2 regions of the Microbacterium sp. Ru50 genome follow, and region 1 is predicted to be linked to the other one. Evidence: predicted binding sites of a transcription regulator. Region 1 holds the regulator's gene; the other holds the start of a gene.
The links. The regulator LexA, encoded in region 1, represses DNA repair genes until DNA is damaged. The targets are predictions, from matches to a motif close to TCGAACANNTGTTCGA.

Region 1 (7,500 bases):
CGGCCGGGACCGGCCGAGCGACGGAATCCCACCGCGCCAGCGCCGCGACCGAGGTGAAGACCGGCAGGACCCGACGGCCGTCGGGGGCCGCAACCGTGACGATCGACAGCTCCTGCGTCTTGTCGACACGGAGCCCGGTGGGTCCGATCCCCTCGTCGCCCTTCTCGGGGACGAGCGGGATCAGCAGCCGCGCCGTGCGGTACGCCTCGACGACCGCCACCGCGTCACCAGCGCCGACGCGGAACGCCTCCAGCGCGGCGAGCAGCGCGGGATCGGCGGAGCCATCGTCGCCGGCGTGCGGGTTCGACTCGAAGCTGCGCCCCTCCCAGGGGACGCCCGCCGAATCGGCGGCGTGGCCGCAGCCGTCGTCAGTCTCCGGCGACATCCAGCGCCTCGGCCAGCGTGAACGCGCCGGCGTAGAGTGCCTTGCCGACGATCGCGCCCTCGACACCGAGCGGCACGAGCTCGCGGAGCGCGGCGATGTCATCGAGGCTCGAGATCCCACCGGATGCGACCACGGGCTTGGGCGTCCGCGAGGTGATCTCGCGCAGCAGCTCGATGTTGGGCCCCTGCAGGGTGCCGTCCTTGGTCACGTCGGTGACGACGTAGCGGCTGCAGCCGGCATCCTCGAGGCGCTCCAGGACGTCCCAGAGGTCGCCGCCGTCTCGCGTCCAGCCGCGGGCGGCGAGCGTCGTGCCGCGGACGTCGAGTCCCACCGCGATCGCGTCGCCGTAGCGTCCGATCACGTCGGCCGCCCACTCCGGGTTCTCGAGCGCCGCAGTGCCGAGGTTGATGCGGGTCGCTCCGCTCTCGAGGGCCGCCTCGAGCGTCGCGTCGTCGCGGATGCCACCCGAGAGCTCGATCTGCACGCCCTTGACCTGCTTGATGACCTTGCGCAGCACGGCGGCGTTGTTGCCTCGGCCGAAGGCGGCGTCGAGGTCGACGAGATGGATCCACTGCGCGCCCTGCTTGGCCCAGGCGAGGGCCGCGTCGACGGGGTCGCCATAGGTCGTCTCGCTGCCGGCTTCGCCCTGGGTCAGGCGCACGGCCTTCCCGTCGGCGACGTCGACCGCGGGCAGGAGGATCAGTTCGGGGGTGGACGCGAAGTCGTTCATCACATTCCAGGGGTGGGTCGGGATGCGCGCTCGTCCACGCGAGCGCACCAGAGGGAGACTAGTGGCGCGGCAGGGCGCCGATCCAATTGGCGAGGAGACGGATGCCGGCGGCCCCCGACTTCTCGGGGTGGAACTGCGTCGCAGACAGCGGCCCGTTCTCGACCGCGGCGAGGAACGGTGCGCCGTAGTCGCACCACGTCAGCACGGGCTCGGCGAAGGGCTTCATGACCTCGAGGCTCCAGTCCTGGGCGCCGTAGGAGTGCACGAAGTAGAAGCGCTCGTCCTCCAGCCCGTCGAACAGCGTCGACCCCGCCCCGGCACGGACGGTGTTCCAGCCCATGTGGGGCAGCACGGGCGCCTGCAGCTCGGTGACGGTGCCCGGCCACTGTCCGAGCCCCTCGGTGTCATCGCCGCGCTCCACGCCGTTGCCGAACATGATCTGCATCCCGACGCAGATGCCCAGCACCGGACGTCCCCCGGCCAGGCGCCGCTCGATGATCTCGTCGCCGCGGCTCTCGCGCAGGGCGGCCATGACGGCGCTGAAAGCACCGACTCCCGGAACGAGAAGCCCGTCGGCGTCGCGGATGAGGCCGCGGTCCGACGTCAACCGCGCATCTGCCCCCGCGGCGGAAAGAGCCTTGACCGCCGAGTGGACGTTGCCCGACCCGTAGTCGAGCACGGCGACGAGCGGCGCGCGTTCGGTCCGGTCACCCTCGGTCATAGGGCGCCCTTCGTGCTGGGGATGCCGTGCACGAGCGGATCGAGCGCCTTCGCCTGCCGGAAAGCTCGGGCGAACGCCTTGTACTCCGCTTCGGCGATGTGGTGCGGATCACGTCCGCCGAGGACGCGGACGTGCACCGTCAGCCCGGCGTTGAACGCGATGGCCTCGAACGTGTGTCGCACGAGCGAACCGGTGAAGTGCCCGCCGACGAGGTGGAACTCGTAACCGTCCGGCTCCCCCGAGTGCACGAGGTACGGACGCCCCGAGATGTCGACGACCGCCTGCGCGAGCGCCTCGTCGAGGGGCACGAGTGCATCACCGTAGCGGGAGATGCCCGACTTGTCGCCCAGCGCGGAACGCAGCGCCTGTCCGAGCACGATCGCCACATCCTCCACCGTGTGGTGCGCGTCGATGTGCGTATCGCCCGTCGCGCGCACGGTCAGGTCGGTGAGCGAGTGCTTCGCGAACGCCGTCAGCAGGTGGTCGAAGAACGGCACGGTCGTCTCGATCGTGCTGATCCCGGTGCCGTCGAGGTTGAGCTCGAGCTCGACGCTCGACTCGCTCGTGGCGCGACGGATGCTGGCCGTTCGGGGGCTGGTCATGCCTCCGAGTCTATCGAGGCCAGTGCTTCGAGGAACGCGGTCGTCTCGTCTTCCGTGCCGGCGCTCACACGCAGGCTGTGCGGGATGCCCACGTCGCGGACGAGGATGCCGCGGTCGTACAGAGCCTGCCAGGTCGCCCGCGGGTCGTCGACGCCGTCGAACAGCACGAAGTTCGTCCAGCTCTCGTACGCGTGATAGCCGAGGGCGTCGAGCGTCGCCGACATCCGGTCGCGCTGCGCGACGATCTCGTCGACCATCCGGAGCATCGTCGTCGAGTGGGAGAGGGCGGCTGTCGCCGCCGCCTGCGTCAGCGCGCTCAAGTGGTACGGCAGTCGGACGAGCCGGAGCGCGTCGATGAGCGTGGGGTCGGCGGCGAGGTAGCCGACGCGGGCGCCGGCGAAGGCGAAGGCCTTGCTCATCGTGCGCGACACGACGAGCCGGTTGCGCTCACCGAGAAGCGTCAGAGCGGAGGAGCTTTCGCGCGGCGCGAACTCCTGGTAGGCCTCGTCGACGATCACGATGCCGTCGGTGGCCCCGTACACCGCCTCGATGACGTCGAGCCCGAGGGGTGTGCCGGTGGGGTTGTTGGGCGCACACAGGAAGACGACGTCCGGGCGGAGCTCGGCGACCTGGGCTGCGGCGGAGGCGGGATCGAGCGTGAAGTCGGGTCCACGTGTCCCCGTGACGTACTGGGCGCCGGTCGCGCGCGTCAGCAGGGGGTACATCGAGTAGGTCGGACCGAAGCCCATCGCGGTGCGTCCCGGGCCTCCGAAGGCCTGGAGGAGGTGCTGCAGGACCTCGTTCGATCCGTTCGCTGCCCAGATGCGATCGGGGGTCAGGCCGTGGCCGAGGTACTCGGCGAACGACTCGCGGAGGTGGGTGAACTCGCGGTCGGGATAGCGGTTGACGTCGCGCAGGGCGCGGGCTACGGCATCCAGGATGTCGTCGGCGACCTCTTCGGGAACGGGATGCGTGTTCTCGTTGACGTTCAGCGCGACCGGAAGGGGCGCCTGCGGGGCGCCGTACGGGGTGAGGCCTCGCAGATCGTCTCTGAGGGGCAGATCATCCAGACTCGGGCTCATCCCACCCATGCTAGGCCGCGCGCGCCACTGTTGCCGCCGGTGTCAGCTCGCGGCGTACTCGGCCGGGATCGCAAGCGTCTGGCCGGCCTCGAGCTGGCCCGAGCCGAGAGCGTTCAGCCGGATGATCGCATCGACGACATCGCGGGGGTCGGCGGCGGGCGCCACCTCTTCGGCGATGGACCAGAGCGATTCGCCGGACATCACGGTCACGGTCGTGAACGAGCCGGCGGGGGCGCCGACCTCGCTCGAGGCGAGCGCGCCTCCCCCCGAGAGCACGGCTGCCGTGATGGCGACGACCGCCGGAAGGGCGGCGATCGTGGCGACGACGCGGCGTCCGCGGCGCGTCAGACGCAGGCGGGTGCGGGGGGCCGGTGCGAAGCGGGCATCGATCGTGGTCATGGCATCTCCTCGGGAGCGGTAGGAAGATTCGCCCCCGCCTCTCGGCCGGGAGAGACGGGTGCGAACTTCGGTTCCGAACGTATCTTCGATATTGTGTGGTGTCAACCACCCACCGAAATCGGAGACCGATCGAAGAGACACGCGGAGCGTTCCGCGATGTCGCCGTCGTATCGGGCTACCTTTTCGACAGCGAGAGCCCACCATGAACCTCCGACATCGGGTCGGGGACGGGGCGCGACGACAGGAGACCGGCGGTATGAGCGAGAAGCCGCAGACGCGACGACGCAAGAATCTGAGCGACAAGCAGCTCGCGATCCTCGAGGTGATCCAGAACGCGATCGCCCGCAACGGCTACCCGCCGAGCATGCGCGAGATCGGCGACGCGGTCGGCCTCAAGTCGCTGTCCAGCGTCACCCACCAGCTGAACCAGCTCGAGCTCAGCGGCTACCTGCGGCGCGACCCCGGCAAGACCCGCGCGATGGAGGTGCTCATCGATCTCCCGGGCACCGCCGGCGAGAACCCGGCCGACGCCGCGCCCGCCCTCGGCGACGCCGCCCTCGTGCCGCTCGTGGGCCGCATCGCGGCGGGCGTGCCGATCACCGCCGACCAGCAGGTCGAGGAGATCTTCCCGCTGCCGCGCCAGCTCGTCGGCAAGGGCGAGCTGTTCATGCTCAAGGTCGTCGGCGACTCGATGATCGACGCGGCCATCTGCGACGGCGACTGGGTCGTCGTGCGGGCGCAGGCAACCGCCGACAACGGCGAGATCGTCGCGGCCATGCTCGACGGCGAGGCGACGGTGAAGACGCTCCGCCAGCGCGACGGCCACACGTGGCTCCTCCCCCGCAACTCGGCGTTCGAGCCGATCCTCGGCGACGACGCGACGGTGCTCGGCAAGGTCGTGGCGGTTCTGCGCACGGTCTGAGGCGCCCCGGGACGGCATCCGCTCCCCACCGTCTCCCCGGTCGAGGTCGGGAAGCCAGGCCTCGCGTAGCGTGGCTGTATGTCGCAGCAGCTTCCCTATGGTTCCTGGCCCTCTCCCCTGACGGCGGCATGGGCCAGCGCGTCATCATTGCGCCTCGACGGCGCGAGCTTCGTGGGTGATGAGATCTGGTGGGGCGAGTCGCTGCCCGACGAGGCCGGTCGCGTCGCGGTCATGCGCCGCCGCGGCGATGGCACCGTGCAGGTCGTCCTCCCCGCACCCTGGAACGCCCGGTCGCGCGTGCACGAGTACGGCGGCGGAGCCTGGACGGTGTCGGATGACGGCGAGCTGTTCTTCGTCGACAAGTCCGACCAGCGCATCCGGAGCCTTCGCCCGGGCGGCGATCCCCGACCGCTCACTCCGGAGGAGACCGGCACGCACTACGGGGGCCTCCGCTGGCAGCGCGGCGTCCTTCTCGCGGTTCGCGAACGCGAACGTCCCGGCGGCACGCCCGAGCGCCACATCGTCCGCATCGAGCGCGCTGACAGCGCCGAGGTTCCCGACGCCTCGAGCGTGACCGAGCTCGCCGGCGGTAGCGACTTCGTCGCCCAGCCGGCGCTGTCGCCCGATGGCTCGCGCCTCGCCTGGGTGGCCTGGGATCACCCCGACATGCCCTGGGACCGCACGCGCATCCGCGTCGCCGACCTGGACGCCCCCCGCGGCATCCGTGACGTCGCGGGCGGCGCCACCGCCGCGCTGCAGCCCGAGTGGACCGACGACGGCGCGCTGTTCTTCGCCGACGAGCCGACCGGACGCTGGAATGTCTACCGCGTCGACCCCGCGACCGACGCCCCGCCCACGGCCGTCTCGCCCGCCGACGCCGACACGGGTGGTGGCCTGTGGGTGCTCGGCACCCGCTGGTACGCGCCGCTCGATGACGGCCGCCTGGTGGCCGTGCGCACCCACGGATCGGACCAGCTCGTGATCGTGGACCGCGACGGCGGCGCCATCCCGCTTCCCTTCCCCGCCACCGCACGCGTGCAGATCGAAGACGTCCGCGGCAGCCGCGCCCTCGTCAGCGGGGCGATGCCGGGAGGGGCGGGCCTGTGGCTCGTCGACCTGGACACCGGCGAGACGAGCGCGGTCCGCGGCGGTGCTCCGGACGTCGACGCATCGTGGATCCCGCACGCCCGGCAGCTGACGACGGAGGGCCCGCACGGCCTGGTGCATGCCTTCGCCTACCCGCCGACCAACCCCGACGTCACCGCGCCGGCCGACGAACTGCCCCCGTACCTGGTCTGGGTGCACGGCGGGCCGACCTCGCACGTGGGCGGCGCAGCCGACAGCAAGGTGGCCTACTTCACGAGCCGCGGCATCGGCGTCCTCGACGTCAACTACGGCGGTTCGACGGGATACGGCCGTTCCTACCGCGAACGGCTGAAGGGACAGTGGGGTGTCGTCGACGTCGACGACGTCGCCGCGGCCGCACGCGGTCTCGCCGACGAGGGTCTCGCGGATCCGTCACGGCTGGCGATCGAGGGAGGATCCGCCGGCGGCTGGACCGTGCTCGCGGCGCTCGTCGGAACGGATGTCTTCGGGGCGGGCGTCTCGCGCTACGGTGTCGGCGATGCGCGTGCTCTGGCCGCCGAGACGCACGACTTCGAGGCGCGGTACCTCGACGGTCTCATCGGCCCCCTCCCCGAAGCCGAGCCGGTCTACATCGAGCGATCGCCGCTGAGCCGACCCGAGCGGTTCCGGGTGCCGCTGCTGCTCCTGCAGGGCGACGAGGACGCCGTCGTGCCGCCGGCGCAGGCCGAGGCCATCCGCGACGCGCTCGTGGCGCACGGTGTGCCCCACGCCTACGTGCTATACGCGGGCGAGGGACACGGGTTCCGGCGCACCGAGACGATCGTGAACGCGCTCGAGACCGAGCTGGCGTTCCTCGGCCGGGTCTTCGGCTTCGACACCCCCGGCGTCGCACCGCTCGCGCTCGATTGAGCCCCGCGACGGCCGGTGCTGATACATCCGTCAGGCCGGTGGTGTTGGTGAGGCCTTCCACGCGCGCGGAGGACTCACCGGCACCACCGATCGTGCAGGTGTATCGCCGCGCGCCGATTCAGACGGCGTAGGGCGCAAGCTCGGCCGCGAGACGCTCCGAGACATGCGCGTGCACGGCGGTCCCGTCCTGCTCGTGCGACGTCGCGACGATGTGGCCGCTCTCGTGCACGGCCGAGATCAGGTCGCCGCGGTCGTACGGCACGAGCGCGCGCACCTCGACGGCCGGCAGGGGCAGCGCGTCCTCGATGGCGGCGCGGAGCTCATCGATGCCCTCGCCGGTGCGCGAGGACACGAAGTGCGCCGTCGGCTCGAGCCCGCGCAGCAGCAGCCGAGCATCGTCGTCGACGAGGTCGGCCTTGTTGAACACGACGAGCTCGCGCGTCGCACGAGCGCCCACGTCGCCCATCACATCGCGGACGGTCGCGAGCTGTGCCGCAGGATCGGGATGCGACCCGTCCACGACGTGCACGATGACGTCCGCACCCGACACCTCCTCGAGCGTCGACCGGAAGGCCTCGACGAGCTGATGAGGCAGATTGCGCACGAAGCCGACGGTGTCGGTGAGCGTGAAGACGCGGCCGTCGGCGGCCTCGGCCCGGCGCAC
Region 2 (7,500 bases), 630 kb from region 1:
ATGTCGAGCGAGCCCAGCGTCGTGCCGTACTGGTGAGCCTGGATCACCGGGCGGCCGCCGATCTCGCACGCGTACCTCTGGTGCGTGTGAGCGGAGACGATCGCGTCGATGTCGTCGGACGCGCCGCGGACGAGGTCGCCGAAGTCGCCGGTCTCGGTCGCGATCGCGGCGCAGTCCGAGCCGGCGGATCCCTCGTGAGCGAGGAGAACCACGACATCGGCGCCGTCGTCGACCGCCGCGGACGCGGCATCGTTGGCCGATGCGACCTGGTCGCGGAACTCGATGCCCGCGATGCCCTGCGGGCTCACCATGCCCGCGGTCTGCTCGGTCACGGTGCCGACGAAGGCGACCTTCGTGCCGTCGACCTCCCTGATCGTGTAGGGCTTGAGGGCGTGCTCATCGGTGCCCTTCACGAAGACGTTCGCGCCGAGTGCGAGGTCGCTGAACGCGTCGGCATCCGCGTCGCCCTCGTAGCGGGGGATGACGCGGTCGGTGAGGTCGGCGAACCCGCGGTCGAACTCGTGATTGCCCACCGCGCTCGCGTCGAGTCCCGCGGTGCGCAGGGCGTCGATCGTCGGGCTATCGGCGTCGATGAACGATTCGAATGCCGATGCGCCGATGTTGTCGCCCGCCGAGACGAACAGCGTGTTCGGGTTCTGCCGACGGAACGACTCCACGGCCCCCGCCAGCACCGCGGCGCCCGCCACGCCGTTCGACTCCGGCACGAGACGGCCGTGGAAGTCGTTGATCGTCAGGATGCGGATGTCGGGCTGCGTCACCGGCGCGCCGCCGACGAGCTGCTCGATGCCGTAGACCGTCGTGCTGCCCGACACCTCGTTGCCGACGACGAGGAGAGCCTGTCCCGAGGGTGAGCGGTGCGCCGGGATGAACTGGATGCCCTCCGGGCCGAGGTCGCCCGCAGCCGGCGCGTCGGCGGCGGCGCTGAAGTCGCGGTTGTTGACGTACGTGACGTAGGCCGGTGCCTTCGGGTCCGTGATGTCGTAGACGATGACGCCGCCGACGCGCTCGAAGCCGATGAAGGCGTACGTGCGGCCGCCGACCGTGCCGATCGACAGGTTCTCGGGCTCGGGGCCCTTGTCGTCGCTGCGTCCCTCGAGGTTGGCCTCGGTGTGGTTCGAGTTGACGTACTCGGGCACGACGCGCGCGAGGATCTGCTCGAACTGGTCGCCGGAGTCGAACACCAGCGAGCCGTCGGTGCCCCAGATCGAGAACGAGCGACCGCCGAAGGAGTGCAGCTCGTCGTAGCAGCTGCCGTCCGCGCGCAGACCGTTCTCGATCGTGACGTTCAGGCGTCCGAGGGCCGCATCGCCGAGCTGCGCCGCGAGGGGGGAATCGGCGCAGACGGCCGGGAGCCCCTTCTTGCCGAGGTCCTTCACGCGGACGGCCTCCGCGTAGTCGCCCCACTCGCGGGCGTCACCCTCGTTGGCGGTGACGAGGTAGGTCGTGGCCTTGCCGCCCGCCGTGGCCGAGTACGACTGGATGCCGTCGGGCATGTAGACGCCCTTCAGGCCGGCGTAGGTGGCGATGTTGATCGCGCCGTCCTTGTCGCTCGCGTCGAGCCCGTTGCCGGTCGCGCCGTGATCCTTGAACCCGAGCGGGACGACCTTGGTGACCTCGGCCTTGGCGAGGTCGACGACGGCGATCGCGTTCGCCTCCTGAAGCGCCGCGTAAGCGGTCGTGCCGTCGACGGTGATGTACTCGGGCTCGAGGTTGCGGCTGACACGGTTGGCGTCGAGGGGCTTGTCTCCCTGGTCCGGTGCCGCGACGTCCGGTCCGAACACGCGCACGCCGGCCGGAAGCGTCTTCGAGCCGCCGGGCTCGAACGCGCCGAAGCCCGCGATGCGCACGGCCGCCTGCGCGGGAGCCGAGACGGTCTTGGGAAGCGCGACGACACCGACGGATCCTTCCGGGTCGACCGAGAAGTCGTCGGCGGGCTCGCCCTCGTTCGCGACGACCGCGTACGCGCCGTCCTTCGAGATCGTGACCATATCGGGCAGGGCGCCGACGGTGACTGAGCCGAGGCGAGCGGATGCCGCGTCGCCGGCGTTCGCGTCGAAGAAGACCAGTGACCCGTTCGCGGTCTTGTCCTCGGCCTCGAAGGCCACGACGCCGAGACCGTCGTCGCGGATCGCGAGGGAGTTCGCCGTGCCGGCATCGGCGATGGTGAACAGCTCGACCGGCGTGGTCGGGTCGCTGTTGTCGAGAACCGTCACCGAGCCGGCCTGCGCGTTGACGACGTAGAGGCGGTCGCGGTACGACTGCACGATCTCGGCGGCCGACTCGTCGAAGACGCCGGTCTCGTGCGTGCCGATCGGCGTCAGTGCGAGTGCGGCACCGGGAGCGGAGTCGGTGATCGGTTCGCTGACGATCGCGGCGGATGCCGTGGTGAGCGGCGTCAGCGCCAGCGTGCAGGTGAGTGCGGCCGTCGCGACGACGGCGAGCGTGCGGGGAACCGTGCGGCTCCGGGCAGGCGAAGGCATAGGTGTCCTCTGGTCGGGTGAACGGGTGCAGGTCGTGAGTACTCTTCGCACGTGTCCGGCATGTGAATGCCCGGCAACCGATCGGAGACGCGCGGAGAGGCGCGTGGCACGATGAGGGGATGAGCGACTACACGACCATCGTCAGCGAGACGCGAGGGCGCGTCGGCTGGCTGACCCTGAACCGACCGGAGGCGTTGAACGCCCTGAACTCGACGCTCGTCGCCGAACTCGCCGACGCGGCCATGGCGTTCGACCGCGACGAGGCGATCGGCGCGATCGTCGTGACCGGCTCGGAGCGGGCGTTCGCGGCGGGTGCGGACATCAAGGAGATGGCGGGCAAGAGCGCCCGCGACATGTCCATGGAGAACCCTTTCGCGGCGCTGGAGGACTTCGCGCGGGTGCGTACCCCTGTCGTCGCGGCGGTTGCCGGGTTCGCGCTCGGCGGCGGGTGCGAGCTGGCGATGATGTGCGACATCGTGCTGGCCGCCGACACCGCGGTGTTCGGGCAGCCCGAGATAGATCTCGGCGTCATTCCGGGCATCGGCGGGACGCAGCGGCTGACGCGCGCCGTCGGCTACTACAAGGCCGCGGAGCTCGTGCTGACCGGACGTCGGATGCCGGCGGAGGAGGCGGAGCGCGCCGGACTCGTATCTCGTGTGGTTCCGGCGGCGCAGCTGCTCGAGGAAGCCGGTGCCGTCGCCGAACGGATCGCATCGCGCTCGCTTCCCGTCGCCTATGCCGCCAAGCAGGCGTTGCGCGCCTCGCAGGAGACGACCGCGGCCGAGGGCCTCCGCCTCGAGCGCACGCTCTTCGCGTCGTTGTTCGCGCTCGACGACCAGAAGGAAGGCATGGCCGCCTTCGCCGAGAAGCGCGCCCCCGAGTTCCGCCACCGCTGACCCGCCGCGGTGTTGGTCGAACGCGGGGCCGCCGCACGCCGGCGGGTGACGGTGATCATGGCCGCCGGCGTCGCACTGGTGCTCGCGGCCGCGGGAGCCGTCGCGTTCGCCCGCTGGGCGCTGAGCCTCGATGCGATGCGTGGGTTCGTCGAGCGGTACCCGGGCGCATACCCGCTGCCGGCGGGGGCGCCGGTCGGGATTCCGCCGTGGCTCGCCTGGCAGCACTTCTTCAACGCCTTCCTGATGGTGCTGATCATCCGCACGGGTCTGCAGGCGCGGAAGGAGAAACGTCCGAGGGTGTTCTGGTCGCCGCGGGGCAGGCCGAAGCGCCGGACGAGCCTCACGATCTGGTTCCACCAGGCGCTCGACGTCATCTGGATCGGCAACGGCATCGTGTTCGTCGTCCTGCTCTTCGCGACCGGACAGTGGATGCGCATCGTGCCGACGAGCTGGGAGGTCGTGCCGAACGCGGTGTCGGCGGCGTTGCAATACGTGTCGCTCGATTGGCCGACGGAGAACGGCTGGGTCAACTACAACAGCCTGCAGCAGCTCGCCTACGCCACGACGGTGTTCGTCGCTGCTCCGCTCGCGGTCGCCACCGGTGCGCGCCTCAGCACCGTCTGGCCGCGTGGTGACGGGAGGCTCAACCGTCTGTATCCGATCGAGTGGGCGCGACGCCTGCACGTGCTCGTGATGCTCTTCTTCGTCGTCTTCATCGTGACCCATGTCGCTCTCGTCCTGGCCACGGGAGCGCTTCGCAACCTCAATCACATGTATGCCGCGCAAGGGTCGGCCGACCCGGCGGCGTACGCCGACAACTGGACCGGGTTCTGGCTCTTCGTGCTGTCGCTCGGCGTCATCGTCGGCGCGTGCGTCGCCGCTCGCCCCGCTGTCCTCGTACCGATCGCACGATTGTTCGGCACGACCATCACCCGTTGACGCGCGCGGATGCCGCGCGGTGTCGCAGCCCTGACCGTCTCGGCCGCCGTCAGAAGGGAGCCGCGTCATCCTGCGGTGGTCCGCCGGTTCCGGCATCCGGTGGCGGATCGGCGGTGTCGATCGTGAAGCACACCGCCGGTATGGGGACGTCTTCGCGGTACAACCGACCGAGGGGTGAGGTCCATTCCAGGACTCCACCGCCGACCTGCCTGACCTCCCACTTCGTGAACTGCTTCATCGAATGATGCCGCTGGCAGAGGTGGGCGAGGTTGAAGATGTGGGTGTGCCCGCCCAGGGCGTGATCGATGGTGTGATCCAGTTCGCACCGGATCGCGGCACGGCGGCATCCCGGGAAACGGCAGTGCTGGTCACGGGCCATGAGGAGTTTCTTCATCGACGCGGTGGGCCGGTACGTGTCGATCTCGACCGGGGTGCGGGTGACGGGGTCGATGAAGAGTCGGTCCCACTCCGACACCCGCCCGGCGAGCTCACGCGCCGTGCCGGCATCGACAAGCCCCGCGCCCACGGCTTCGGCGGGGTTCTCGTCCTTGCCCATCAGCGTCTCCGCCGTGACGGCGACTTGCACGCGTGCGCGGATCGCCCCGAGCCCACCGGCCCGGTCGGTCCCATAAGTGGGGTCGACGACGGGCGCGCCGCCGAGGACGAGGTCTCCGAGGATGTCGGCCCGCAGCTGATCCATCGTCCGCGTATCGGCGGGCTCCTCCGCCCCGGCAACATCCTCGCGACCCGCCCCGGCGCCACCAGCGCCCGCCGACCGGGCGTCCTTGACGGACTGCCCCATCTGCGTGAGCCGGTCGAGCATCCCCGCGGCGATGACCGTCGGAAGGTTCGCGACGAGGTTCGACATCCCGTCCGTCCCGTGGAACACCCGCACGCACCGCTCCGCTGCCGCGGTCTTGTGGCGTTCGGTGAACGCCTGCGGGTGAAGCCGGGCCGCGAGAGCTTCCAGCGTGCCTCGCACCCGCGACGGCACATCCCGCTCACACACAGCGATCGCGGCCTCCGCGTACGCCGACCGCACCTCGTCCGGCACCCCCGCGCCGACCCGCACGACCACATCGACGTGGCCGCGTTCGATCCGCCGCTGCACCCACGCGTCGAACACCGCGGGGTAGTCATCGATGGCCGTCATCGCGTGGTCGATCTCACCCTGCAGGCGACGATCCGTCAGCCGCGCCATCCCCGCTGCTTCGGCTGCGACCGAGCGCAGCTCCATGTCCGACGCCATCCCACGAACCCCATCACGGCGCGCGTCGTGCAGCGCGGCGTGGCCCAGATCGGCCAGCGCTCGGGTGCGGGCGACGTCGGCGGCGTGGGAGAGCTCGAGCGCCTCGGCATACCGCGAGAAAGCGAGCGCCTGCGATGGCACGGGGGTTTCGCGTCCCACTTCGCCACCCAGGCCATTCGCTGTCATGTTCCCATCATGACAGTGGGGTACGACATTCGAATCGAACGTAAGTTCGAATGTTGGTAACTCGCTACTGAGCTCGACGGGGGAGGAGGGGCGCCGGTCACGCCGAACAGCCGACGCCGAGCAGCCGAGGCCGCTAGCCGAGGCCGAATAGCCAGTCGAGGCGAGTCAGCTCGCCGAAGCCTCGCGACCTAGCCGAGCGGGGCGAACTCCGACTCAGCGGACGAAACGGACCTCGGTCAGCGTTTCGCCGAGGAACGGCTCGGTGTGCGTCTGCCCGTCGAGCGTGAAGCCGTTGCGCTCGTAGAAGCGGTGCGCGCGGGGGTTGTCCTCCGCGACCCACAGGTAGACGCCCTCGTCCTTCTCGACGGCGGCGTCGAAGAGGCGCTGGCCGATGCCGGTGCCGTGCCACGCGTCGAGGAGGTAGATGAAGTAGAGCTCGCGCATCCGAGGGGCGTCGCGATCGCGAGCCGGGCCCGACCCCACGAAACCGACGATCTCGCCGCGGACGAGCGCGGCGTGCATCCGGAAGTCCTCTCCCTGTGCGGCCCAGTGTGTCCACAGCTCGGCGAGACGTCGCGGCGACACGCTCTGGAGCGCGGCGGTGCTGATGAGGTGGTCGTACGTCTCGTGCCAGCAGGTGGCGTGCACGCGCCCGAGGGCTTCGGCGTCGACATCCCGCACCGGACGGACGACGATGTCGGTCTGCAGTTCGGCTTCCATGGCCAGACTCTACGCGCGGCCGGCGGTGGCGTGAAATCGAGGAACGGGGGTTGCGGACGGGGTCATCGGGCCCCGGCCCCGGCCCCGTCGCCGACCGCAGCCGCGGCCTCGTCGCTCGCCGCTGCCTCGATCGACACCAGGTTGACCTCTCCCGGCGTCCACCCGGCAGCGATCAGGCGGTCGTGGAGCGCCTCCTCGACGGCAGCCTGGTCGTCGTCGATGCGCACGCGCGTTCCCGTCCGCGTCGCGTCGACGACCGCATCCGGATCGAGCGTCCGTGCCGCGGCGATCAAGTCGTCTTTCATCCGATCCGCGCGGGCGGGGCCGAGCGCGGCGCGCACGATGCCGAACGAACTCAGGCCGACCGACCATGTCGGGCCGAGCTCGAGGTCGAGCCTCCCGGCGGCGCGCTCGCGCTGCGTGGCCAGCGCCGCGCTCCGGTCCGACAGGATCATCAGCAGCGCGATCCCGCTGAGGAGCACGAGCGCAGCGCCGGCGACAGTCGTGGGCACGACCGACAGCGCCGAGCGGTAGAGGGGCGAATCCCACCCGGCGGTGAGCCCGACGACGGCGCGGCACAGGGAGAAGACCCCGTACGCGGCCATGGTCACCGCGAGCAGCCGGGACCCGCGTCTCGCGGCGATGGCCGGCTGCATCGCCGCGGCGCTGGTCAGCCCGCAGGCGGCAGCCACGACCACGACCTTCACCGCGAGGGACGCCGGCATCCCGACCGTCGTGGACACGACTCCGACCACGGCGGCGAGCGAAAGGGCGACCCCGGCACGGGCGAGAACCCCGCCGCTCAATGAGCCCAGCCCGGCGAAGACCAGACCGGGGGCCAGAACCATGGCGATGTCGCTGATGACGAGGGTCGCGGCGTCGCCGGTCTTCGTGTGCACGAGGTACAGCAGGCTCGCCGCCGTCGCCGACAGCGCGCCCACGATGCCGAAGCGCAGCAGTCCACCGCGGCGTCGCCAGCTCGGCCGCAGGGCGAGCACCCCGACGAGTC

Region 2: C3481_RS07235 (HNH endonuclease signature motif containing protein) is a predicted target of LexA. The motif match lies at 5,806-5,821, and genes of this name have one in related genera.

Annotation. Positions count from the first base shown of each region.
Region 1 covers NZ_PQSV01000001.1:910,004-917,503, forward strand. The annotation lists gene C3481_RS04350 (SseB family protein) at 1-385, opposite strand, end outside; gene priA (bifunctional 1-(5-phosphoribosyl)-5-((5-phosphoribosylamino)methylideneamino)imidazole-4-carboxamide isomerase/phosphoribosylanthranilate isomerase PriA) at 369-1,115, opposite strand; gene hisH (imidazole glycerol phosphate synthase subunit HisH) at 1,174-1,836, opposite strand; gene hisB (imidazoleglycerol-phosphate dehydratase HisB) at 1,833-2,438, opposite strand; gene C3481_RS04370 (histidinol-phosphate transaminase) at 2,435-3,520, opposite strand; gene C3481_RS04375 (LysM peptidoglycan-binding domain-containing protein) at 3,563-3,919, opposite strand; gene lexA (transcriptional repressor LexA) at 4,176-4,841, shown strand; gene C3481_RS04385 (prolyl oligopeptidase family serine peptidase) at 4,920-6,836, shown strand; gene hflX (GTPase HflX) at 6,955-7,500, opposite strand, start outside.
Region 2 covers NZ_PQSV01000001.1:1,537,955-1,545,454, reverse strand. The annotation lists gene C3481_RS07250 (choice-of-anchor I family protein) at 1-2,501, opposite strand, end outside; gene C3481_RS07245 (enoyl-CoA hydratase-related protein) at 2,621-3,397, shown strand; gene C3481_RS07240 (cytochrome b/b6 domain-containing protein) at 3,407-4,336, shown strand; gene C3481_RS07235 (HNH endonuclease signature motif containing protein) at 4,386-5,771, opposite strand; gene C3481_RS07230 (GNAT family N-acetyltransferase) at 5,985-6,491, opposite strand; gene C3481_RS07225 (hypothetical protein) at 6,554-7,500, opposite strand, start outside.